3 regions of the Streptomyces sp. x-19 genome follow, and region 3 is predicted to be linked to each of the others. Evidence: riboswitches for the same ligand, from Rfam matches in the RefSeq annotation. Region 3 holds a riboswitch; each other region holds the start of a gene.
The links. A riboswitch is a leader RNA that binds a small molecule or an ion and turns the genes downstream of it on or off. The one in region 3 is predicted to bind cyclic di-AMP.
Positions count from the first base shown of each region.

Region 1: it holds a riboswitch for cyclic di-AMP, as region 3 does, so the genes downstream of both, ACLJT4_RS40225 (peptidoglycan DD-metalloendopeptidase family protein) here and ACLJT4_RS37845 (M23 family metallopeptidase) in region 3, are expected to answer to the same signal.
Region 2: it holds a riboswitch for cyclic di-AMP, as region 3 does, so the genes downstream of both, ACLJT4_RS37520 (transglycosylase family protein) here and ACLJT4_RS37845 (M23 family metallopeptidase) in region 3, are expected to answer to the same signal.

Region 1 is NZ_JAJPWK010000042.1:15,913-23,655, reverse strand. It holds gene ACLJT4_RS40235 (PP2C family protein-serine/threonine phosphatase) at 278-1,417, shown strand; gene ACLJT4_RS40230 (DUF2332 domain-containing protein) at 1,452-2,570, opposite strand; cyclic di-AMP (ydaO/yuaA leader) riboswitch at 2,983-3,139, shown strand; gene ACLJT4_RS40225 (peptidoglycan DD-metalloendopeptidase family protein) at 3,151-4,551, shown strand; gene ACLJT4_RS40220 (aldo/keto reductase) at 4,659-5,624, shown strand; gene ACLJT4_RS40215 (hypothetical protein) at 5,752-6,054, opposite strand; gene ACLJT4_RS40210 (PrsW family intramembrane metalloprotease) at 6,139-7,422, opposite strand; gene trmB (tRNA (guanosine(46)-N7)-methyltransferase TrmB) at 7,511-7,743, opposite strand, start outside.
Region 2 is NZ_JAJPWK010000031.1:15,896-23,638, reverse strand. It holds gene ACLJT4_RS37530 (FtsB family cell division protein) at 1-182, opposite strand, end outside; gene eno (phosphopyruvate hydratase) at 404-1,720, opposite strand; gene ACLJT4_RS37520 (transglycosylase family protein) at 2,029-2,712, opposite strand; cyclic di-AMP (ydaO/yuaA leader) riboswitch at 2,720-2,889, opposite strand; gene ACLJT4_RS37515 (transglycosylase family protein) at 3,149-4,150, opposite strand; gene ACLJT4_RS37510 (cytochrome P450 family protein) at 4,406-5,782, opposite strand; gene ACLJT4_RS37505 (LysR family transcriptional regulator) at 5,830-6,705, opposite strand; gene ACLJT4_RS37500 (MFS transporter) at 6,817-7,743, shown strand, end outside.
Region 3 is NZ_JAJPWK010000032.1:19,362-27,104, reverse strand. It holds gene ACLJT4_RS37850 (GntR family transcriptional regulator) at 205-891, opposite strand; gene ACLJT4_RS37845 (M23 family metallopeptidase) at 1,176-1,976, opposite strand; cyclic di-AMP (ydaO/yuaA leader) riboswitch at 1,989-2,145, opposite strand; gene ACLJT4_RS37840 (M16 family metallopeptidase) at 2,443-3,825, opposite strand; gene ACLJT4_RS37835 (M16 family metallopeptidase) at 3,852-5,192, opposite strand; gene ACLJT4_RS37830 (DNA topoisomerase (ATP-hydrolyzing) subunit A) at 5,519-7,743, shown strand, end outside.

The DNA of each region.
Region 1 (7,743 bases), on a different contig from region 3:
GACTCGCCGGGCGGCGCGGTGCCGGCAAGCCTTGAACCGGCAGTGCCTCGGGGATCGCGTGCGGTCAGGACGCACCCGGCGGGCGTGGCGCGTGGCTGGCAGGCGCGTGCCACGTACCCGGCAACGGCGCTGCGCTGGGACCCGGCGGGTGCGCGGCCGGGCGGACCGGGGCGCGGACGGATCCGGAGTCGGACCGGGGCGTGCGGGCGGAGCACGGCGGTGCCGTGACCCGCACCGGGCGCCACCGGGCGGGCGGACTGGGAAGAGGCCGGTGCGGATGGTGCGAGGCGGCGGGAACCGCACGGCCGACGAGGAACGGCGGGCGCGCCGCAACCAGATGTCCTCGTGGGGGCGGCCGTTGGCGCGCTGGCTCCCCGCCGTCCTCATCGGCGGCGGCGTGCTCTTCGACCTCGTGACGCCGCCCCAGTACACCGCGGCCCCGTTCCTCTCCGCCGCCCCCTTGGTCGCCGCCCCGCTGTACTCCCTGCGGGCCACCGCCGGCACCGCCCTGGCCGCCGTCGTCACCGAGGTCCTGCTCGCCACGTACCACGGGGCCGAGGACTACTACCAGTCCGCCACCGAGGCGATCACGGTCGTCGTGGTGGCCCTGATGGCGCTCGGCATCAACCGGGTCGTCCGGCGCAGCGACGCCCGGCTCGCCTCCGTGCGCGACGTCTCCGAGGCCGCCCAACGGGCCGTGCTGCCGGCGCCCCCCGACACCCTCGCCGGCCTGGCGGTCGCCGCCCGCTACGTGGGTGCCCGGGCCGGTGCCCGCATCGGCGGTGACCTGCACGCCATCCAGGACACCCCGCACGGCGTGCGGATGATCGTCGGCGACGTCCGGGGCAAGGGGCTGGAGGCCGTCGAGGCCGCGGTCGTCGTGGTCGGGGCCTTCCGCGAGGCGGCGGAGCAGGAGGCCACCTTGGAGGCGGTGGCGAGCCGGCTGGAACGGGCGATCGAACGGGAGGGCGGGCGCCGCGCCGGCCTCGACCAGGACGAGGGCTTCACCACGGCCGTCCTGGCGGAGGTCCCCGCCGGGAACCAGTCCGTGCTGCGCATCCTCAACCGCGGCCACCCGTCCCCCCTGCTGCTCACCCCGGACGGCGGCCTACGGGAGCTGCCCCCGCACACGGCGGCGCTGCCGCTGGGACTGGGCGACGTGGCCGGGTGGCCCGACCGCGCGGACGAGACGTTCTTCCCCGCCGGGGCGCTGCTGCTGCTGTTCACCGACGGGGTGACCGAGGCCCGCGACCGGGCCGGGCGGTTCTACGACCCGTGCGCCCGGTTGCGCGGCAGCCAATTCAGCGGCCCCGGGGACCTGTTGGACGTGGTGGTCGAGGACGTCGCCCGGCACACCGGCGGGGGCCCCGCCGACGACATGGCCCTGTTGGCGGTCCAGCGGCCCCTGGAGGCGTAGCGCGGGGCGTCGGTGAACGGGCGGGGTGGCCGGGTTACGGCAGCGGCGGACGCAACCAGTGCACGCTCTGGCCGTGCGGCCCCGTCAGGGCCACCGGGCGCTCGTCCAGGGCGAGGGTCAGCGACATCGGGTCCCCCGGCCCGAGGGACCGGTGCTCCGGCGCGGTGATCCACGGCAGCACGCCGTGGTGCTCCTGGGAGATCCAGTGACCCGGGCCGTCCCGTTCGGCCAGCACCGACCGGACGAGCCCGGCGAACTCCTCGCGCCGGGCCGGCGGGAGGTAGTGCAGCACCGCGCTGTGGAAGACGACGAGCGTCGCCCCGGCCGGTACCCGGGCGGCCAGCGCCGGCAGTTCGTCGATCAGGTCGCCGCGCACCACCGTGGGCCGCGGCGACGCCCGGACCGCCTCGACGGCCGCCGTGAGCCGTGCCGACCGGGCCTCGTCGCCGGGCCACACCAGGGCGTGCAGCCAACGCAGGTCGTCCGGCGACCCGACCGGGTCGAGCGGTTCCAGGTCGATGCCACCGCGCCAGACGACCTCGGGCCGCGCGCCGGGCGGCACCGTCGCGCCGTCGTCCCAGGGCGCGACCCCACTGGTGCGGCAGGTGAAGGCGACCGGGCCGTCCGGGGCGCCGGCCTCGACCGGCTCCCCGTGGGGGCTGGGAGGTCCGTCGGGGACGTACCGGTAGCGGTACCGGTCGGGGTGCAGGCACAGCCCCGCCGACGTCCCGACCTCCAGGAGGGCCAGCGGCTGCGGCAGACGGGCCAGCAGCGGCAGTAACGCGGCGCAGCGGGCCGGCTCGTTGGTCTGGGTCGCGCGCCGCATGATCACCGCGCGGACCTCGTCCCAGTGCCGGACCGTCCACTCGCGCCACCGCCCGTACGCCGCCTCGCCGCGCGGCCCCGACTCGGCGTGCGGGCCGTCCAGGTAGCGCACCGCGGCGAGCAGCAGGTTCGGCTGCTGCTTGTTCCCCGAGGGCAGCGAACGGGCCAGCAGTTCGCAGATCTCGTCGTCCTGGCCGATCCGGGCGGAGAGTTCCTCGTGCGCGTCGGACCGGCCCCGCGCCTCGTGCCAGGAGAACTCCCGGTACCGAACCGCCACGTCCCGTGGGGTGTTGACGGTGCTTCCGGTGTTCGCGACGTTGACGACCATGAGGCGACGTTACCGCCCTCACGTTCCGTAACTGCGGGGCGTCCCTCCGCATAACGACTGGTGCACAATCGCCGCGAGATCGTTTGGCGATGCCGCGCCAACTCGCCCTGTTTGCGGTCAGACTGGGGGCAAAAGTCCACGCCAGAGCTTCTTCGGGGGGCTTGCGGAACCCCCGCGGATTCGTGGGAACGCTTGGATTTCCCGCACCGTCTCTATTACTGTCCGATAACGGAGCGCGGTCGTCCCAGCCGTCGCCAATGGCGGCACCGCGCGCCGACGCCGAATCCTGCACGCGCTGTTCCCGCACCTCCAGAACGACCCTTGAGCCACCCGCCCGAGCCAGCTTTCCGCACGGCGCGACCCCCGTCCTCGACCCGAGTCGGGTCGCCCGGATCGGCCGGTTCCGGGGGTCCTGTCGGATCCGCCTGGAATTGCAGGGAATTGAGTAGAGGGAACCGGGGAACCACCACCTTGGGGTGAATCGGGCGCCTCTCGCCAGGGGGTGCCGGTAGGAGACCTTCCTGCTCCGAACCCGTCAGCTAACCCGGTAGGCGAGAAGGAAGGAAAGGAGTGCGCCCCCGTGGCGTCCAACAGGCCCGCCCCCCATGCTCCGTCCGCGTACGGCCTCGGTGGTCCCGCCGACTTCGGTGGCCCGGTCGGCTTCGGCGGCCCCGCCGGCTTCACCGTTCCCACGACCGTCGGTGACCCCGCCGGCGTTCCCGCCCCCACTGCCGTGAGCGGCCCCGACGACGTCAGCGCATTCGCCGCTGTCGATGGCCCGACCGACGGCGGAGCTCCCGCTGGAGCGCCCCAAGACCCCTCGCCGTACGGCCAGTTTCCGGGGCAGCGGTCCCCCGGTGAGGTGTTCTCCCACGACCTGCTGACGCCGGAGCCTTCGCCCCAGGGCGCGCCGGGCGGCGCCGAGCCGTCGGCCGGCCCCGCCGGTGCGGACGCCGGCGACGGATGGCCGCCGGCCGACGAGTCGGACGCCGGCGACGCATCGGCCCGCCCGGTCCGCGGCAAGCACCGGGTGGCCAAGCAGCGCAGCGGCGGGCTGGCGCGCGGCGGCACGGTGCTGGGCGTCGGCGTGATCGCGGCGGTCGGCGCGAGCGGGGTGGCCGCGGCCGAGGACCGGCCGCCGGTGCCGATATCGGTGCCGGACCCCGGTGGCGTGGTCGACGACGCCACCGGGGCCCTCCAGGACGCCGGCCCCCGCACGGCCGACGCCGGTGCCGCGCCCGTCGCGACGCCCGCCGGCACGGACTCCGCAACGACGGCCTCCGCCCCCGCGGTCGGCCCCGCCGCGTCCCGTCCGCAGGGCGACGACGCCACCGCGGGCGGCGCACCGGGCGCGGGGCCGGCCGAGGCGCTGCGCCACCGCATCCTCCAGCAGGCCGACGGCCGACCGGGGGCCGCGGAGGCCGAGACCGGCAGCGATGCGGACGCCGGACCGGACGCCGGCCCGGCGGACGAAGCAGCGCCCGACGCGGCATCCGGAACGGCACCCGAGGCGGCGGCCGAGCCGGCTGCGCCCGCGTCGCGGGCCCGCCCGGCGGCGTCGGACGACCGGCCCGCCGACGGGGCGGGGACCGCCGTCGCCCCGGTCTCCTCGTACACCCTCACCACCGGCTTCGGGCAGGCCGGCGACCGTTGGGCCGCGGACCACACCGGACAGGACTTCGCGGCCCCGACCGGCACGCTGGTCAGGGCGGTGCACGACGGCACCCTCACCCAGGCGGGCTGGGCCGGCGGCTACGGCTACCGCATCGTCCTCACCCTCGACGACGGCACGCAGCTCTGGTTCTGCCACCTGTCCTCGATGGTCAAGACGACGGGGCGGGTGCACGCGGGCGACGTCATCGGCCGGGTCGGCGCCACCGGGAACGCCACCACGCCCCACCTCCACCTGGAGGTCCGCCCGGACGCCGGCGCCCCGACGGACCCGCTGCCCTGGTTGCGCGACCGCGGGGTCACGGTCTGACGGGCGCACGGAGCCGGAGCCGGCCGCCCGGCCGCGGGGGAACGACTCCCCGCGGTCGGGCGGGTGCGGAGGGAACAACTCCGCGTACCCGGGCGTTGGCACGGAGCATGACCGTGACACACGCCCAGAGCTCCGCCCCCACGCCCAAGTCGCTCGGTTCGCTGTCCGTCTCCCCGCTCTGCCTCGGAGGCAACGTCTTCGGCTGGACCGCCGACGAGGCCGAGTCCTTCGCCGTGCTCGACGCCTACGTCGCCGGCGGCGGCAACTTCATCGACACCGCCGACGTCTACTCCGCCTGGGTGCCGGGCAACAAGGGCGGCGAGTCCGAAACCGTCCTCGGCAACTGGCTGGCCGCCCGCGGCAACCGCGACGACGTCGTGATCGCCACCAAGGTCGGTGTCCACCCCGACCTCAAGGGCCTGTCCGCCGCCACCATCAAGACCGCCGTCGACCTGTCCCTGACCCGGCTGCGCACGGACCACATCGACCTCTACTACACCCACTACGACGACGAATCGGTCGAGGTGGGCGAGTTCCTGACCGCCCTCGACGACCTCGTGCGCGCGGGCAAGGTCCGGGAGATCGCCGCGTCCAACATCTCCGCGCGGCGCCTGCAGGAGTCGCTGGACTTCTCCGCCCGCGAGGGCGTGGCCCGCTACGTGGCCCTCCAGCCGCACTACAACCTGGTCTCCCGCGACACCTACGAGGGCGAACTCGCCGACGTCGCCGCCCGCAACGGCGTGGCCGCCGTCCCGTACTACGCGCTCGCCTCCGGCTTCCTGACCGGCAAGTACCGCCCCGGCAGCAGCGTCGACAGCGCCCGCGCCGGCAAGGCCGCCGAATACCTGGAGACCGACCGCGGCCGCCGCGTCCTGCAGGCCCTCGACACCGTCGCCGCGGCCCACGACGCCGAGCCGTCCACCGTCGCCCTCGCCTGGCTCGCCGCCCAGCCCACCGTGGCGGCGCCCATCGCCAGCGCCCGCACCCTGGCGCAGCTCCCGGCCCTGCTGGCCGTCACCGAGCTCAGCCTCACCGACGTCGAACTGGCCCTCCTCACGGAGGCGTCGGCCTGACGCGAGGCGGATGCGGTGCGGCGGGCCGGTACGGCGCCGCACACCGCACGGTGCGGGGCGCACCCAGCCGCGCCCCGCACCGTCCGCCGCACCCGGCGCAGCCGTGCCGACCAGGCGTGGCCGGCCGTCAGCCGCGCCGGTCCGCCACCGCCCACGAGGCCAGCGCGACGCCGCCCGCCACCGCGAAGACCGAAGGCCACGCCCCGATCTTCTTGGCCAGCGGGTGCGACCCCGCGAACGCCGCCACGTAGGCGCCGCTCAGCGCCGCGGCCGCCTTCGTGCCGGCCTTCTGCTGCCAGCCGCGGGCGGCCACCGCACCGGCCGCCGCCAGCGCCACCCCGCCCAACGGCCGCTTCTTGGTCCACCGGGCCACGCCGTAACCGCCCACCAGACCGGTGGCCGCCACCACACTCGTCGGTATCCCAGCCATCGCAGAATCCTCCCTTTCACGGACAACTCCCACGAGCCTACGCGCGGCCGGCGCGGTGCCCGGAAGCACCGTCAGGCGTGGCGATCAGCGCTGGTCACCGGCGCGCTGGCCGGGTGCGCCGGTGCCGCACGCCCACGCCTGGAGCAGCGCCGGCCCCGCCCACGTCCGGTACTGCCACAGCAGCTCCAGCAGTTCGCGCTCCCGCGCGGCGAAGTCCGGGGACGGGCCCGCCAGGTGGGCGCGGCGGCGGTGGAAGGAGAGGGCGGTGGCCAGGGTGGTGTAGGCGGTGACGGCGCGGGCGGCGGCCGGGCCGTGGGTCCGGCGGGCCAGGTCGCGGGCCAGGGCGCGGGTCCGCAGCGAGGCGAGCGCGGTCGGCTCGGGCGGAGCGAGCCACCCGGCGGCGGTGTACGGGGCGAGGTAGATGCGCACGGACAGCAACTCCTGCCGGCGGGCCCACAGCGCCAGCCAGGTCAGGGTCAGCAGCACCGGCACCATGCACACGCCGTAGACGGTCAGGAAGCCGGCGTCGCCGAGGCTGGAGGCGGCGTTCCACACGCCGTGCAGCAGGACCGCCGTGGTCAGGCCGAGCAGGACCAGCGCGGCGCGGGCGGCCCGGCGGCGCGGGTAGCGGGTAGCGGCTATCCCGAAGGCCAGCCCGGTGAGGATCGTGAAGAGCGGATGGGCGAACGGGGAGACCACGATCCGCACGAAGAAGGTGCCGGCGGTCACCGAGTCCAGGCCGGTGTGCCCCATGGAGCGGTCCTCGCCGAAGGCGCTGCCCAGGTAGAGGATGTTCTCGGTGAAGGCGAATCCGGTGGCGGTGATCCCGGCGATCACGATGCCGTCCGTGATGCCGTCGAAGTCACGGCGGCGGAAGCGGTAGAGGAGCACGATGGCGGCGGCCTTCATCACCTCCTCGACGATCGGGGCGACGACGGTCGAGCCCCACGCCTGGGCGTCGGTCGGTGAGGCGGAGGCGATGTTGTTCGCCAACCAGTCCGTGGCGAAGCCGTTGGCCAGGACCGCGACCAAGGTCGCGGCACACGCCCCCCAGGCGAAGGCGAACGCGAGGTTCCGCCAGGGTTCGGGCTCGATCCGGTCCAGCCAGCAGAACGCCGCGATCAGCAGCGGCACCGGGAAGACCGCCAGCCCGAGACCGACCAGCAACCCCTCGGTGCCGGTCTGCCGCCGCACGATGCCGAGGATGAGCACGCCGGACAGGGCCAGCAGCGCGGCCAGCGCGACGGCCCGGACGGTCTTGCTGCGCCAGGGCGCGGACCGGCGCCGAGGCCCGTCGGGCACCTCGGCGGGCGTGTACGACGACGGGCCGGCTGAGTGCGCGGGCAGCGGCGGCGGTGACGGGTACACCCATCGACCCTAGCGAGGGCGGGGCGGCGGGAACACGCGGACCGGGGTGCCCGCGGGCGGGCCGGGCCGGCGCCCCGGGGCCGCGGTCTCAGCCCCGGCGGCGGAACAGCAGGTCGTGGACGGTGTGCCCCTTGTCGAGGCCCTGTCCCTCGAACCTGGTCAGCGGCCGGAACTCCGGCCGGGGCGCGTACCCGGAGTGCAGGTTCTCCAGCGTCGGCTCGGCGGAGAGCACCTCCAGCATCTGCTCGGCGTACGGCTCCCAGTCGGTCGCGCAGTGCACCAGTGCGCCGGGCGCGAGCCGGGTCGCGGCCAGCGCCACGA
Region 2 (7,743 bases), on a different contig from region 3:
ATGTACTGCCGCATGGGGTAGGCGAGGGCGACCACCAGCGAACACATCACCAGCGCCAACAGGGCGGCGCGGCCGGTGAGGCGGTTGCGGCGGGGGCGCCGCTTGGCGCGGTGGACACGGGCGGCGGCCTGTTCGCCGAGCGCCTTGAGCCGGGTCGCGGTGGAGAACCGGTCCGCGGGCACGTCGCCTCGCCTCCCCTTCAGCTTCCGTCCGTCCCGACGTCGTCACGGCGGTCGTCATGACGTACGTCCCCGGCAACGGTACGGGACCGGTGCCGGGGACGGTGTGCTTCGCCCCGGCCGTGCCCCTCGTCGGGTCCTGGGGCGGACCCGCGGGGGCGCGGCCGGACGGTGCGGTGCTGCTTGCCGTGCGGGCGCGGGGCGCCGACGGCGTCAGGGCGTGGTCAGCCCTTGAAGCGCGGGAAGGCGGAACGGCCCGCGTACACCGCGGCGTCGTCGAGGATCTCCTCGATGCGCAGCAGCTGGTTGTACTTGGCGACGCGCTCGGAGCGGGCCGGGGCGCCGGTCTTGATCTGGCCGCAGTTGGTGGCGACGGCGAGGTCGGCGATGGTGACGTCCTCGGTCTCGCCGGAGCGGTGCGACATCATGCACTTGAGGCCGTTGCGCTGGGCCAGCTCGACGGCGTCCAGGGCCTCGGTCAGCGAACCGATCTGGTTGACCTTGACCAGGAGGGCGTTGGCGGAGCCCTCCTCGATGCCGCGGGCCAGGCGCTCGGGGTTGGTGACGAAGAGGTCGTCGCCGACGAGCTGCACCTTGGAGCCGAGCTTGTCGTTGATGACCTTCCAGCCGGCCCAGTCGTCCTCGAAGAGCGGGTCCTCGATGGAGACCAGCGGGTAGGCCGCCACGAGCTCCTCGTAGTACTCGGTCATCTCGGCGGCCGAGCGCTCCTTGCCCTCGAACTGGTACTTGCCGTCCTTGTAGAACTCGGAGGCGGCGGCGTCCATCGCGAGCGCGATGTCCTGGCCGGGGGCGTAGCCGGCTTCCTTGATGGCTTCGAGGATCAGGTCCAGGGCCTCGCGGTTGGAGCCGAGGTTGGGGGCGAAGCCGCCCTCGTCGCCGAGGCCGGTGGCCAGGCCCTTGGCCTTCAGCACCTTCTTGAGGGTGTGGTAGACCTCGGCGCCCCAGCGCAGCGCCTCGGAGAAGGACTCCGCGCCGATCGGCGCGATCATGAACTCCTGGATGTCCACGTTGGAGTCGGCGTGCGAGCCGCCGTTCAGGATGTTCATCATCGGGACGGGCAGCACGTGCGCGTTCGGGCCACCGAGGTAGCGGAACAGCGGCAGGTCGCTGGCCTCGGAGGCGGCGTGCGCGACGGCGAGGGAGACGCCGAGGATGGCGTTGGCGCCCAGCGAGCCCTTGTTGTCGGTGGCGTCCAGGTCGAGCATCGCCTGGTCGATCAGCCGCTGCTCGGTCGCGTCGTAGCCGACGAGCTCCGGGCCGATCTGCTCGATGACGGCGAGGACGGCCTTCTCCACGCCCTTGCCGAGGTAGCGGTTGGGGTCGCCGTCCCGGAGCTCGACGGCCTCGAAGGCGCCGGTGGAGGCGCCGGACGGCACAGCGGCACGGCCGGTGCTGCCGTCGTCGAGGCCGACCTCGACCTCGACCGTGGGATTACCTCGCGAGTCGAGAATTTCGCGGGCTACGACGACGTCGATGGACGGCACGTTGTCTCCTTCGTGGGTGTCTGGAGTTCTCGGCATGAGCCTAACGGCCCCGGACGGATCCGCTCGCCTGTGGCCCGCTCCGTGGGACGAAAAACCCCAACAAGCAGGCTAAAAGCCCAGTTCACGGGAGGTTTACGGGCAATGTTCGCTGAGCGGGGAACGTCGCGCCGGGCCGTCGGCGAGGCCCGGCGATCGGTGCACGTCAGGACGGGCGCCGCGGTCAATCCGGGCGGGGCGGCCGGACCACGGCGGGTTTCCGGGGCCCGGGAACGGAGAAGCCCCGCCGTGGCGCGCTCGGGGGTACGCGCCGCGGCGGGGCAGCTCTCTCGGGCAACCGGGACGGCTCAGATGCTGAGCTTCTGGCCCGGGAAGATGAGGTTGGGGTTGCCGCCGACGACGGACTTGTTGGCGGCGTAGAGCGCCTTCCAGTGGGTGCCGTGCGCCTTGGCGATCTTGGCGAGGGTGTCGCCGGCCTTGACGGTGTAGGTGTCGCCGGAGCGCTGCGACTGCTGCGGGGCCGGCTGGGCCTTCTCGGCCTTCTCGCGGACCGGGGCGGACTTCTTGGTGGTGCCCTCGGTCTGCTTGCGGGCCTCGGAGGCGCCCTGGCTCTTCTTGACGGTGGCGCCGCCGGACGGGTCGACGTTGGCGGCCGGGCCACCGGAGGTCAGGTTGCCGGCGCCGGCGCAGGACCAGGCACCCGGGCCCTGGATGGCGAGGAGCTTCTCGGCGGCGGCGATCTGCTGGGACTTGGTGGCCAGGTCGGCGCGGGCCGCGTACTGGGTGCCACCGGCGGCGGCCCAGCTGGAGTTCGAGAACTGCAGGCCACCGTAGTAGCCGTTACCGGTGTTGATCGACCAGTTGCCGCCGGACTCGCACTGGGCGACCTTGTCCCAGGTCGCGACGGAGGCGGCGGAAGCGGAGGTGGCACCCATCAGCGGGACGGCGACGGCGGCGCCGGCGACACCGGCCAGGGTGGCGACGCGGACGGCCTTGGAGCTGCGGCGGTGCTTGCCCTTGTTGATCAGCATCGTGCGTTCGTTTTCTCACCGACGCCTACGAGGTGAGCTGTCGGGTTCGGGCCGTGTGAGCTGCCCGGCCGCGTGTACTGGACACGCGACTTCACCCCAAGCCGGCTGACCCGTCTTCACGGGCGGGGCCGGCACTTACCTTGGGTCCCCCGCTCCTGCCTTCGGCGCTTGCGCGTCGTCGACTCCGACCGCCGGCAGGACTCGGCGTGCGATCGAAGGGCCCGCTTTGGCGAGCGGTCCTGACCGTAATCAGTAATCCCGTTGGTGTTCAAACCCCATCTTCTGAACCAAGTTGACCGTTTTTGATCATCGCGGTGGTCATTTCCGCAGGTCGGCACCGGTATGAGAACGGGGGGCGAACCGGGGTCCGCCCCCCGCAACGAGAGCCATATCTCACTTTTACGGAACGCCGCGAAAAACGACGAACTGCCGGTAACTACCCCTCTGTCCGGCCGAGATCGAGCAACTGGCCGGGGTGGATGAGGTCCGCGTCGGCGCCGATGACGCCCTGGTTGCGGTGGTAGAGCGCGGGCCAGCCGCCCGGCAGGTCATGGCGGTCCGCGATGGCTGACAGGTTGTCACCGACGCGCACGCGGTAGCTGCCGGTCTCCGCCGGGGGCGTGCGGGGCGTCTCCCCGCCGCGCGAGGCGTGCCGGCCGCTGCCGCCGTCCCGGTCCTCCGCGGGGGCCGCGCCGTCGTCCGGCGTGCCGCGGTGCTTGCCGGCGGCGGGCGGCGTGCCGGGCTCGGCGGGCCGGTCGGGGCCGGTGGAGCCGGTGGAGCCGGACGGGGACGTGGGGGTGCTGGGGTCCGCCGGGTCGGACGGCGTGCCCGACGGGGAGTCGCCCGGCGTCGCGGAGTCGGACGGGGCGGGGGTGGCGGACGGGGAGTCCGTCGGGTCCGGGGTCGCCGGGGGCGCGTCCGGGGCGTCGGTGCCGGCGTCGGCACCCGCGTCGGTGCCGGTGCCGGAACCGGCGGAGTCACCGTCGGACGGTGCGGGGGTCTTGCTGCCCGGACCTGCCTCGCCCTGGTCCCCGGCCGCGTCGGAGGGGTCGCCGGTGCCGGTGTGGCCGTGGGTCGGGCGGGGCGCGGGCCGGGTGGTGGCGCCGGGGTCGACGGCGGGCTTGCGGCCCCCCTTGGTCAGCCCGGCCTTCACCGCGCAGCTGGGGAAGGCGTCCGGGCCCCGGTCGTCGAGGATCGCCTCGGCCACGGCTATCTGCTGGGCGCGGCTGGCGAGGTCGGGGCGGGAGGCGTAGGCGGAGCCGCCGTAGTCGTCCCACATCTCCTGGGTGAGCTGGAGGCCGCCGTAGAAGCCGTTGCCGGTGGCGGAGCTCCACACCCCGCCGCTCTCGCACTGCGCGACGCGGTCCCAGGTGGACGCGTCGGCCGCGTGGGCGCCGCCCGCGGTGAACAGCGGGAGGGCCAGGCCCGCGCCGGTCACTCCTGCCGTGACAAAGATGGCCGGTGCTTGTCTGGGGCGACGGTGTCGGCCGTTCCCGGAACGCATGCGGTTGCCTTTCGCGCGGCGGTTGAGTTGTCGGACCGGTGTCGGCGGGGACACCGGGCGGCATCCCGGGGCCGGCCCCGATCGTCGGTGGAAAGGTAACCGGGGTCACGGGCAGTCACAAGCCGGTGTAGCGGAGATCACGCAATGGTTACGCAGCTGACGAAGTGTCAATTACGGGATGGCGCCCGGTCAGGACGGCTCGGGCGTGAACTCCACCGGCAGGGTGCGCAGTCCGCGCATGATGAGCCCGCCACGCCAGCGCAAATCATCCGGTTCCACCGCAAGTCGGAAGTCCGGCAGGCGGGTCAGCAGGGTCGCCAACGCGGTCTGCCCTTCCAGCCGGGCCAGCGGGGCACCGAGGCAGTAGTGGATGCCGTGCCCGTAGCCCAGGTGTGGGTTGTCACGCCGGGTGAGGTCGAGCACGTCCGGCTCGTCGAACCGCGCCGGATCCCGGTCGGCGGCGGCCAGCACCACCAGCACCGGGTCCCCCTCGGCGATCCGCTGCCCGCCGAGCGTCAGCGCGCGGGTCGCGTACCGCCAGGTGGCCAGCTCCACGGGTCCGTCGTAGCGGAGCAGTTCCTCGACGGCGGTGCCGAGCAGTTCGGTGTCGCCGACCGCGAGCGACTTCTGGAGCAGTTCGCGCTGGGCGGGGTGGCGGAGCAGGGTGTAGGCGCCGTTGCCGATGAGGTTGACGGTGGTCTCGAAGCCGGCGAAGAGCAGGATGAAGGCCATCGCCGCGGCCTCGTTCTCCGTGAGGTGCTCGCCGTGGTCGGAGGCCCGGATCAGCCCGGAGATCAGGTCGTCGCCGAGGTCGGCCCGCTTGCGGTGGATCAGCTCGGCCAGGTACGCCCGCATCTTCTTCACCGACCGGGCGACGCCGCCGCGCGGCCCACCGCCGTGCCGGATCATCATGCCGGCCCAGTCCCGGAAGTCGTCCTGGTCCTCGGGCGGGACGCCGAGCAGGTCGCAGATCGCGTAGATCGGCAGCGGGAACGCGAACTCGTGGATCAGGTCCGCGCTCCCCCGCTGTGCGCCGTGCTGCTTTTCGATCATGGCGTCGATCAGCCGGTCGGTCAGCTCCTGTATGCGCGGCGCGAACGCGGCGACCCGGCGCGGGGTGAACGCCTTGGAGACCAGGCGGCGCAGCCGGGTGTGGTCCGGCGGGTCGATGTTCAGCAGGTGCGTCATCAGGTTGGCGCCGCGTTCGCCCGGAATGCCGGTCTTGCCCTTTCCGTGCGCGGCCTCGGAGTGGTGCACCGGGTTCTTCGACAGCCGGGCGTCGGCCAGCGCCTGCCGGGCGTCCGGGTAACGCGTGACCAGCCACGCCTCGACGCCGCTGGGCAGCCGGGTCCGGTGCACCGGCGCGTGCTCGCGCAGCCAGGCGTACGCCGGATAGGGATCGGCGGCGAACTCCCAGGAGAAGAGGGCGGGGGTCGGGCCGGCGGCGGCCGGGGACGCGGCGACCGGACAGCCGGTGGGCGGATCACCCGCCGGACGGGCTTCGGGCCGGGCCTCCGGGTGGGAGTCGGACCGGTTCTCCTGGCGGGCGTCGGACGTCTGCTGCACCTCTCGACCGTAACCGGTGCCGCACCCGCCCCACGCAACACAGCAGGTCACCCCGTCTGGACGCCCAGCCCCGCCAGGAACGCCGCCGCGGCCGGCGACGGCCCCAACCCGCTCCACACCACCCGCTCGGTCCGCACCGGCGCCGGCCGCACCCGCACGAGGTGCAGCCCGGTCAGCTTCCGCGCGGACACCTCCGGCACCATGCCGATGCCGAGCCCGGCCCGGACCAGCTCCGCCAGGAACTCGACCGTGGTCACCTCGAACGCCACCTGCGTCGTCAGCCCCGCCGCCCGGAACGCCTCCTCCCGCTGGCGCCGCGCCGCCGAGCCCTCCGCGTAGTCGACGAAGGTCTCCCGCGCGACCCGTGCCAGCGTCGTCCACTCCCGCCGGGCCAACGGGTGCTCCGGCGGCACCACCGCGACCAGTTCCCCGCGCGCCAGCACCTCCTCCCGCACGCCGACCGCGCGCGCCCCGGGCACCAGCCCGACGAACGCCACGTCCAGCACGCCCGCCCGCACCCGCTCGATCAGCGGATCGCTCATCTCCATCTGGAGACTGATCCGCACCTTCGGGTACTTCGTGCGGAACGCGCCCAGCTCCCGGGCCAGGTCCACCGCCCCCACGGTGGAGATCGCCCCCACCGCCAGCCGCCCGCGCACCTCCCCGGTGACCGCCTCCACCTCCGCTCGGGCCCGCTCCGCGGCCTGCAACGCCTGCCGGGCGACCGGGAGGAACGCCTCCCCGGCGGCGGTCAGCCGCACGCTGCGACTGGTCCGGTCGAAGAGCCGCGCCCCCAGGTCCTTCTCCAACCGGGCGATCTGGTGACTGAGGGCGGACTGCACCACGTGGCAGCGCTCCGCGGCCCGGGTGAACCCACCGGTCTCGGCGACCGCGACGACATACCGCATCTGCTGGAGCTCCATGCGCGCGATCGTAGGCACCCGCCGCCCCGCGCCATCGATCGCGTTCCACGATCGATGCGATGAAAACTATGCGTTGGACCGATCGATGATCCCGGCGGGACGCTGGGCCGCATGAACGAAGCCGCGCACGGCGCGCACCCCACGACCGGACCGCAGGCGCGCCCCGGAGGCGCTCCGGGGCCCGCAGCGGAGGCCCCGACGACACCCCTGCTGACCCGCGGCACCCTGCTCCTGATGACCGTCGCCACGGCCCTCTCCGCCGCCAGCAACTACTTCGCCCAGCCCCTCCTGGACGTCATAGGCCACGACCTCCGCCTCTCCACCAGCACCGCCGCGCTGGTCGTCACCGTCGCCCAGACCGGCTACGGCCTCGGCCTGCTGCTCCTCGCCCCCCTCGGCGACCTGCTGGAACGCCGCCGACTGGCGGTCACCCTGTGCGCCCTGACCGCCGTCTTCCTGACCGTGACGGCCAGCGCCCCGAACGGCACGCTGCTGCTCGCCGGCACCGCCCTGACCGGCCTGACCTCCGTCGCCGCCCAGGTCGTCATGCCGTTCGCGGCGACCCTGTCCGCCCCCGCCGAACGCGGCCGGACCATCGGCACCCTCATGACCGGACTGCTGCTCGGCATCCTGCTGGCCCGCACGGCGTCCGGACTACTCGCCGAGGTCGGCGGCTGGCGCACCGTCTACTGGATCAACGCCGCCCTGATGCTGCTGATCGCGCTCCTGCTGCGGCTGCGCCTGCCCGCCCTCCGCACCACCGCCGGACTGCGCTACCCCGCCCTGCTGCGCTCGACGTTGGCGCTGTTCGCGCAGGAGCCGGTGCTGCGCTGGCGGGCCGCGCTGGGCGCCCTGACCTTCGCGGGCTTCAGCGTCCTGTGGACGGCGCTGGTGTTCCTGCTGTCCGGGCCCGCGTACGGCTGGCGGGAGTCGACCATCGGGCTGCTGGGACTCGTCGGCGCGGCCGGTTCGTTCGCGGCCTCGACGGCCGGCCGCCTGGCGGACCGAGGGTTGGCGCACCGCGTCACCGGCGTCAGC
Region 3 (7,743 bases):
CGCACGGAAATGACTCACCGGCCCGCGAACAGTGCCCGGCACGTTCCCGATACCGAGATTCGGAAATCAGCGCGGCCGCGCTCGAACTTGTCCGTCCCCTTTCGCGCCGCCTCTCCATTCCCGAACTTCCCGCTCTCGCGCACCGGCCATTCCCGAGGACATCGGCACATTCCTGCCACTCCCCTTTTATATACGGGGTGATTGTTAAGCGCGGGCGCGTGCCGTGTTGACGGGCCGTTTCGCCTCGCTCACAGCGGGAGCGGCGCGCCGCAGCCGGTACACGGGCCGGGACCGCTCGATGTGCGCCGCCATAAGGGCGCGCGCCCGCTCCGCGTCACCACGGACCACGGCGTCCAGCACGGCGCCGTGCTCGTCCCAGGAGGCGGAGGGGCGGGCGGGCGGCTCCACGACGTACATCCAGTCGATCTTGCGCCGCAGCTGCATGAGCAGGGCGCCGAGGCTGGGGCTGCCGGCGGCCTGGGCGAGCGTTTCGTGGAACCAGGCGTCCAGTTGGTGCAGGTCCGCGGGGTGGCCGTACCGGACCCGCTCACGACCGAGTCGCACCAGGCCGCGCAACACCTTGAGGTGGGCGGCGCTGCGGCGGGCGGCCGCGCGGGCGGCGCCCAGCGGCTCCAGGGCGGCCCGGATGTCGAGGAGGTCGACGGCCTCCCGTTCGGTGAGTTCGGCGACGCAGGCACCCGCGTGCAGGCGCGTGGTGACGAATCCTTCGGACTGGAGGGTGCGCAGCGCTTCCCGCACCGGGACCCGGGAAACGCCGTACCGCGTGGCGAGAACGTCCTCGATCAGCCGGCTTCCCGGCACGAGCGCTCCCGAGACGATGTCGTCGCGGATTGCCGTGCACACCGCATGCGCGGAAATGTGACCTCGCATCGTCTGCGCCTCCACCGTAATCGCCGGAAACCGCCGCCGTTCGACGGCTTTCCCCGACTGTATTCGACCGGCGCGCTTTTCCTCTCGCGAGGTCGAGAATTCATGGGCGCTTTTCGGACGGCGGACGGGACGCCATTCGGGCGGCGGGTCGATGGCTATGTGGAAGCGCCCGCGCGGCCAGGGGGAGGGCCACCCGCCCTGGGGCAACAGCAGAGCCCCGGCTCACCAGGTGGTGGGCCGGGGCTCCGGGGGACGGTACTGCGGCGGAGAGGTTCGCGGTCGGATCAGACGCTGACGCCGTGCGCGCGGAGGTAGGCGATCGGGTCGATGTCCGAGCCGTAGTCGGGGCCGGTCCGGGCCTCGAAGTGGAGGTGCGGGCCGGTGGTGTTGCCGGTGTTGCCGGAGAGGGCGATCTGCTCGCCCCGGGTGACGGACTGGCCGACCGTCACCCCGATCGACGAAAGGTGACCGTATTGGGTGTACGTGCCGTCGTTCATCCGGATCACGATGTTGTTGCCGTACGCGCCGCCCCAGCCGGCTTCGACGACGGTGCCGGCGCCCACGGCGTGGACCGACGTGCCAGAGGCGGCGTGGAAGTCGATGCCGGTGTGGCTACCGGAGGACCACAGTCCGCTGGACGCCTTGTACCCGGTGGAGACGTAGGAGCCGGTGACGGGGGCGACGAAGGTGTTGAGGAGCTTGCGCTCGGCCTCGCGAGCGGCGCGCACCTTGGCCGCGCGCTCCTCGTCCGCCTTCTTCTTCGCCTCGTCGGCCTTCTTCTTCGCCGCGTCGGCCAGCCGGACGGCCTCGGCCTCGGCCTTCGCGCGGGCCGCGGAGGCTTCGGCGGCCGCCTGCTGCGCGTCGGCCTGCGCCTCGATCCGGCCGGCGAGTTCATCGCCCATCACGACCGCCTGCTGGAGGCCGGTGTCATGCGGGGCCGACTCGTCCGTCGCGGCCAGGGCGGGCGACGCGACGGAGGCGACGACACCGGAGGCCGCGAGGGTGGCTATGCCGGCGAGGTTGCGGGTGGTGCGAGCGGTGCGGCTCGCACGGCGGTGCTTCCCGGTGGCACGGGTGAACGCCATGTACTGGCTGGTCCTTTCCTTCCCTCTCGCCTACCGGGTTAGCTGACGGGTTCGGAGCAGGAAGGTCTCCTACGGGCTCCTCCGGAGAGGGGTCCGATTCACCCCAAGGGACGGTTGGGTCCCCGGCTCCCCTGGCTCGCGCCGTACGGGGACTCGGCGATGGCTGTCCGGTGCCACTGTCGTGGCGGACTTGTGACGAACAGCCGGACCGACGCTAATCGGGACAACTTTCAATCGGCAAACAGAACCGGATTTTTGTGCGCCACGCCACACGCGAATCGGGCAACCGACGCAACCGACCGGCCGCCATCGCCCCATCACGTCGGCGGCTGACCGGAGCCGCAGGTTCCGGACCGGTGGTCCCACGGGCGCACGAACGAAGCGGCCCCCGTGGCAAGTGACCGCCACGGGAGCCGCTTTGTCGAGGACTGACGAGGCGTTGGATGACGCCCCGTCACAGGAGGGGTCAGCCGCTGACGACCGTCACCTCTCCGATGCCCAGCGCCTTGACCGGCTCGACGATCTGCGCTGCGTCACCGACCAGGACCGTCACCAACCGGTCCACCGGGAAGGCGTTGACGACCGCGGCGGTCGCCTCGACCGTGCCGGTCTCCGCGAGCCGGACGTACAGCTGCGCCTGGTAGTCGTCGGGGAGCTGCTGCTCCACCTGGTCGGCCAGCGTGCCGGCGACGGCGGCAGAGGTCTCGTACTTCAGCGGCGCGACGCCGACGAGGTTCTGCACGGCGACGTCGCGCTCGGCGTCCGTCAACCCCTCGGCGGCGAGAGTGCGCAGCACCGTCCACAGATCCTGGAGCGCCGGCCCGGTGGAGGCGGTGTCCACCGACCCGCTAATGGCGAGCATGGCGGCGCCGGACGCGCCCTCCGGGGAGGACGGCGCCGAGGAGCGCAGGACCTGCCCGAAGGCGCGCACGCCGTAGGTGTAGCCCTTCTCCTCGCGCAGCACCCGGTCCAGACGGGAGGTGAGGGTGCCGCCGAGGCAGTACGTGCCGAGCACCTGGGCGGGCCACACCCGGTCGTGCCGGTCCGCGCCGATCCGGCCGATGAGCAGTTGGGTCTGGACGGCACCGGGGCGGTCGACGATCACGACGCGGCCGGTGTCGTCCGCGACGACCGGGGACGGCTTCTGCGGCTCGGCGGTGGAACCCGTCCAAGCGCCCAGGGTGTCGGCCAGCGCGGCGTCCAGGTCGACGCCGGTGAAGTCACCGACGATGACGGCGGTGCCGGTGGCGGGGCGGATGTGCGCGTCGTAGAAGGCGCGGACGGCGGCCGCGTCGATCCGGGCGACGGTCTCCTCGGTGCCCTGACGGGGCCGGGACATCCGGGAGGTGGCCGGGAAGAGCTCCTTGGACAGCGCCATCGCGGCCCGCCGGGCGGGGTTGGCGAGCTCGTGCGGGATCTCGTCGAGGCGGTTGCCGACCAGCCGCTCGACCTCCCCGTCCGGGAAGGCGGGGGCACGCAGCGCGTCGGCGAGCAGGCCCAGCGCGCGCGGCAACCGGGACGCCGGGACCTCCAGGGAGACCCGTACGCCGGGGTGGTCGGCGTGCGCGTCCAGGGTGGCGCCGCAACGCTCCAGCTCGGCGGCGAACTCCTCGGCGGTGTGCTTGTCGGTGCCCTCGGACAGGGCCCGGGACATGATCGTGGCGACGCCGTCGAGGCCCTCGGGCTCGGCCTCCAGCGGGGCGACGAGGTTGATCTCCACGGCGACGACCTGCTGGCCGGGGCGGTGGCTCGTCAGGAGGGTCAGCCCGTTGGGCAGCTGGCTGCGCTCGGGAGCCGGGAAGGCCCACGGCTTGGCGGCACCACTGCGCGGCTGCGGGTGGAACTCCATGGTGCTCACGGGGGTGGTGGCGTCGGTCACTTGGCCGCCTCCTCTTCCTCGGTGCCGGCGGCGTCGGTCTGCGCGGTGGGCTCGTAGACGAGCGCGGCGCGGTTGTCGGGGCGCAGCCGGGCCTTGGCGACCGCCTGCACCTCCAGCGGGGAGATCTCCAGGACGCGCTGGACGGCGGTCAGCGCGAGCTGCGGGTCGCCGAACAGGACGGCGAAGCGGCACAGTTCGTCGGCGCGGCCGCTGACCGTGGCGAGCCGGTCCAACCACTCGCGCTCCAGCTGGGCCTGGGCGCGCTCCATCTCCTCCGGGGTGGGCCCCTCTTCGGCGAAGCGGGCCAGCTCCTCGTCGACGGCCGCCTCGATGGCGGGCACCTCCACGCCACCGGACGCCTTGACGTCCAGCCACCCGAGCGAGGGCGCGCCGGCCAGCCGGAGCAGGCCGAAGCCAGCGGCGACGGCGCTGCGGTCGCGCCGCACCAGGCGGTTGTAGAGCCGGGAGGACTCGCCGCCGCCCAGGATGGTGAGGGCGAGGTCGGCGGCGTCGGCCTCACGGGTGCCGTCATGCGGGAGACGGTACGCGGCCATCAGGGCGCGGGAGGGGACCTCCTCCGCCACCACGGTGCGAAGCTGCTCGCCGATGGTCTCGGGCAGGCTGCCGTCGCGCGGCGGCTGCTTGCCGTCGTGCGAGGGGATCGAGCCGAAGTACTTCTCCACCCAGGCCAGCGTCTGCTCGGGGTCGATGTCGCCCACGATGGACAGGACCGCGTTGTTGGGCGCGTAGTAGGTACGGAAGAAGGACCGCGCGTCCTCCAGGGAGGCGGCGTCGAGGTCGGCCATCGACCCGATGGGGGTGTGGTGGTACGGGTGGCCGTCCGGGTAGGCCATCGCCGTCAGCTTCTCGAACGCCGTGCCGTAGGGGACGTTGTCGTAGCGCTGGCGGCGCTCGTTCTTGACGACGTCGCGCTGGTTCTCCAGGGACTCTTCGTCGAGCGCGGCCAACAGCGAGCCCATCCGGTCCGCCTCCAGCCAGAGCGCGAGCTCCAGCTCGTGGGCGGGCATGGTCTCGAAGTAGTTGGTGCGCTCGAAGCTCGTGGTGCCGTTGAGCGAACCGCCGGCGCCCTGGACGAGCTCGAAGTGGCCGTTGCCCTTCACCTGCGCGGACCCCTGGAACATCAGGTGCTCGAAGAGGTGAGCCAGGCCGGTGCGGCCCTTGACCTCGTGGCGCGAGCCGACGTCGTACCACAGGCAGACGGCCGCCACCGGCGTCAGGTGGTCTTCGGAGAGCACCACGCGCAGGCCGTTGGCCAGCCGGTGCTCGGTTGCTGTCAGGCCGCCGGAGCCGGCTTCTTCAGTGGCCGTGTGACCCATGGGCATGTACGTCCCTTCGATCCGCTTGCGAGGAAGTTCTGTCACTGTATGCAACCGCGCCGGCATCTGGCGAAGTTCCCGTGAGGAAGGCCCCGAACGTGCGCCGCGCTCCACGGCGGGGCGGGAAGGGGGGAGTCGTGGTGAGCGTTGTCAGTGGGGCGGTCCACAATGGTCCGCGTCAGACTCATCAGACTCGCCGGTCGGTCCACCGGCCGGCCGGTCAACGTGGATCCCAGCGTTGGTCCGAAGCGTTGACCCAATAGCGTTGATCCCACAGCGTTGATCACACATCGGCAGTAGACGCAGCAGAAGGAGCCGCAGCCGCGATGGCCCGCCGCAGCACGAAGACCCCGCCGCCGGACGACTTCGAGGAGAGGATCCTCGACATCGACGTCGTCGACGAGATGCAGGGATCCTTCCTCGAGTACGCGTACTCGGTCATCTACTCGCGCGCCCTGCCGGACGCCCGCGACGGTCTCAAGCCCGTACACCGCCGCATCCTCTACCAGATGAACGAGATGGGCCTGCGGCCCGAGCGCGGGTACGTGAAGTGCGCCCGGGTCGTCGGTGAGGTGATGGGCAAGCTCCACCCGCACGGTGACGCGTCGATCTACGACGCCCTGGTCCGCATGGCGCAGCCGTTCTCGATGCGGCTGCCCCTGGTGGACGGGCACGGCAACTTCGGTTCCCTGGGCAACGACGACCCGCCCGCCGCGATGCGGTACACCGAGTGCCGGATGGCGTCGGCGACGTCCCTGATGACGGAGTCCATCGAAGAGGACACCGTCGACTTCACGCCCAACTACGACGGCCAGGAGCAGGAGCCGGTCGCCCTCCCCGCCGCCTACCCGAACCTCCTCGTCAACGGGACGTCCGGCATCGCCGTCGGCATGGCCACGAACATGCCGCCGCACAACCTCGGCGAGGTGATCGCCGCAGCCCGCCACCTGATCAAGCACCCGAACGCCGATCTCGAAGCCCTGATGCGCTTCGTGCCCGGTCCGGACCTGCCGACGGGCGGCCGGATCGTGGGCCTGGGCGGGGTGCGGGACGCGTACGAGAAGGGCCGCGGCACGTTCAAGATCCGTGCGACGGTCGCGGTGGAGAACGTCAGCGCCCGCCGCAAGGGCCTGGTCGTCACCGAACTCCCCTTCGCGGTCGGCCCGGAGAAGGTCATCTCCAAGATCAAGGATCTGGTGGGGACCAAGAAGCTCCAGGGCATCGCGGACGTGAAGGACCTCACCGACCGCGAGCACGGCCTGCGGCTGGTGATCGAGGTCAAGAACGGCTTCCACCCCGAGGCCGTGCTGGAGCAGCTCTACAAGCTCACGCCGATGGAAGAGTCCTTCGGCATCAACAACGTCGCCCTGGTGGACGGCCAGCCACTGACGCTGGGCCTCAAGGAACTGCTGGAGGTCTACGTCGACCACCGCTTCAACGTGGTGCGCCGACGCAGCGAGTTCCGCCGCACCAAGCGGCGCGACCGGCTCCACCTGGTCGAGGGCCTGCTGACCGCCCTGGTGGACATCGACGAGGTCATCCGTCTGATCCGCTCCAGCGAGAACAGCGCCCAGGCCAAGGAGCGCCTGATCGACCGCTTCGCGCTGAGCGAGGTGCAGACCCAGTACATCCTCGACACCCCGCTGCGCCGGTTGACTAAGTTCGACCGGATCGAGTTGGAGGCCGAGCGCGACCGGCTGGAGTCCGAGATCGCGGAACTGACCCGGATCCTGGAGTCGGACGCCGAACTGCGCAAGCTGGTCTCCGGCGAGCTGGCAGCGGTCGCCAAGAAGTACGGCACGCCGCGCCGGACGGTCCTGCTGGAGTCGGCGGGGGCCCCGGTCGCCGCCGTACCGCTGGAGGTCTCCGACGACCCGTGTCGAGTGCTGCTGTCCTCCACGGGGTTGCTGGCGCGCACCACCACGGCGGAAACGGCGTTCGATCCCGACGCCAGGCGCGCCAGGCACGACGTGATCGTCTCGGCGGTGTCGGCGACCGCACGCGGTGAGGTCGGCGCGGTGACGTCCGACGGGCGGCTGCTGCGGCTGCCGGTGATCGACCTGCCACAGCTTCCGGACACCACGACGCCCAGCCTCTCCGGTGGCGCCCCGATCTCGGAGTTCCTGAGCCTCCAGGACGGCGAACAGCTGGTGTGCCTGACGACCCTGGACGAGTCCTCACCGGGTCTGGCCCTCGGTACGGAACAGGGCGTCGTGAAGCGGGTGGTGCCCGATTATCCGTCCAACAAAGACGAGTTGGAGGTCATCACCCTCAAGGACGGCGACCGCATCGTGGGCGCGGCGGAGCTGCGCACCGGGGAGGAAGACCTGGTCTTCATCACCGACGAGGCGCAGTTGCTGCGCTACCCGGCGTCGCAGGTCCGGCCACAAGGCCGGCCGGCGGGTGGTATGGCGGGCATCAAGCTGGGCCAGGGCGCGAAGGTGATCGCCTTCGCGGCGGTCGATCCGGCCGTGGACGGCGTGGTGTTCACGGTCGCCGGGTCGCACGGCACGCTGGACGATTCGGTGGCCACGGCCAAGCTCACGCCGTT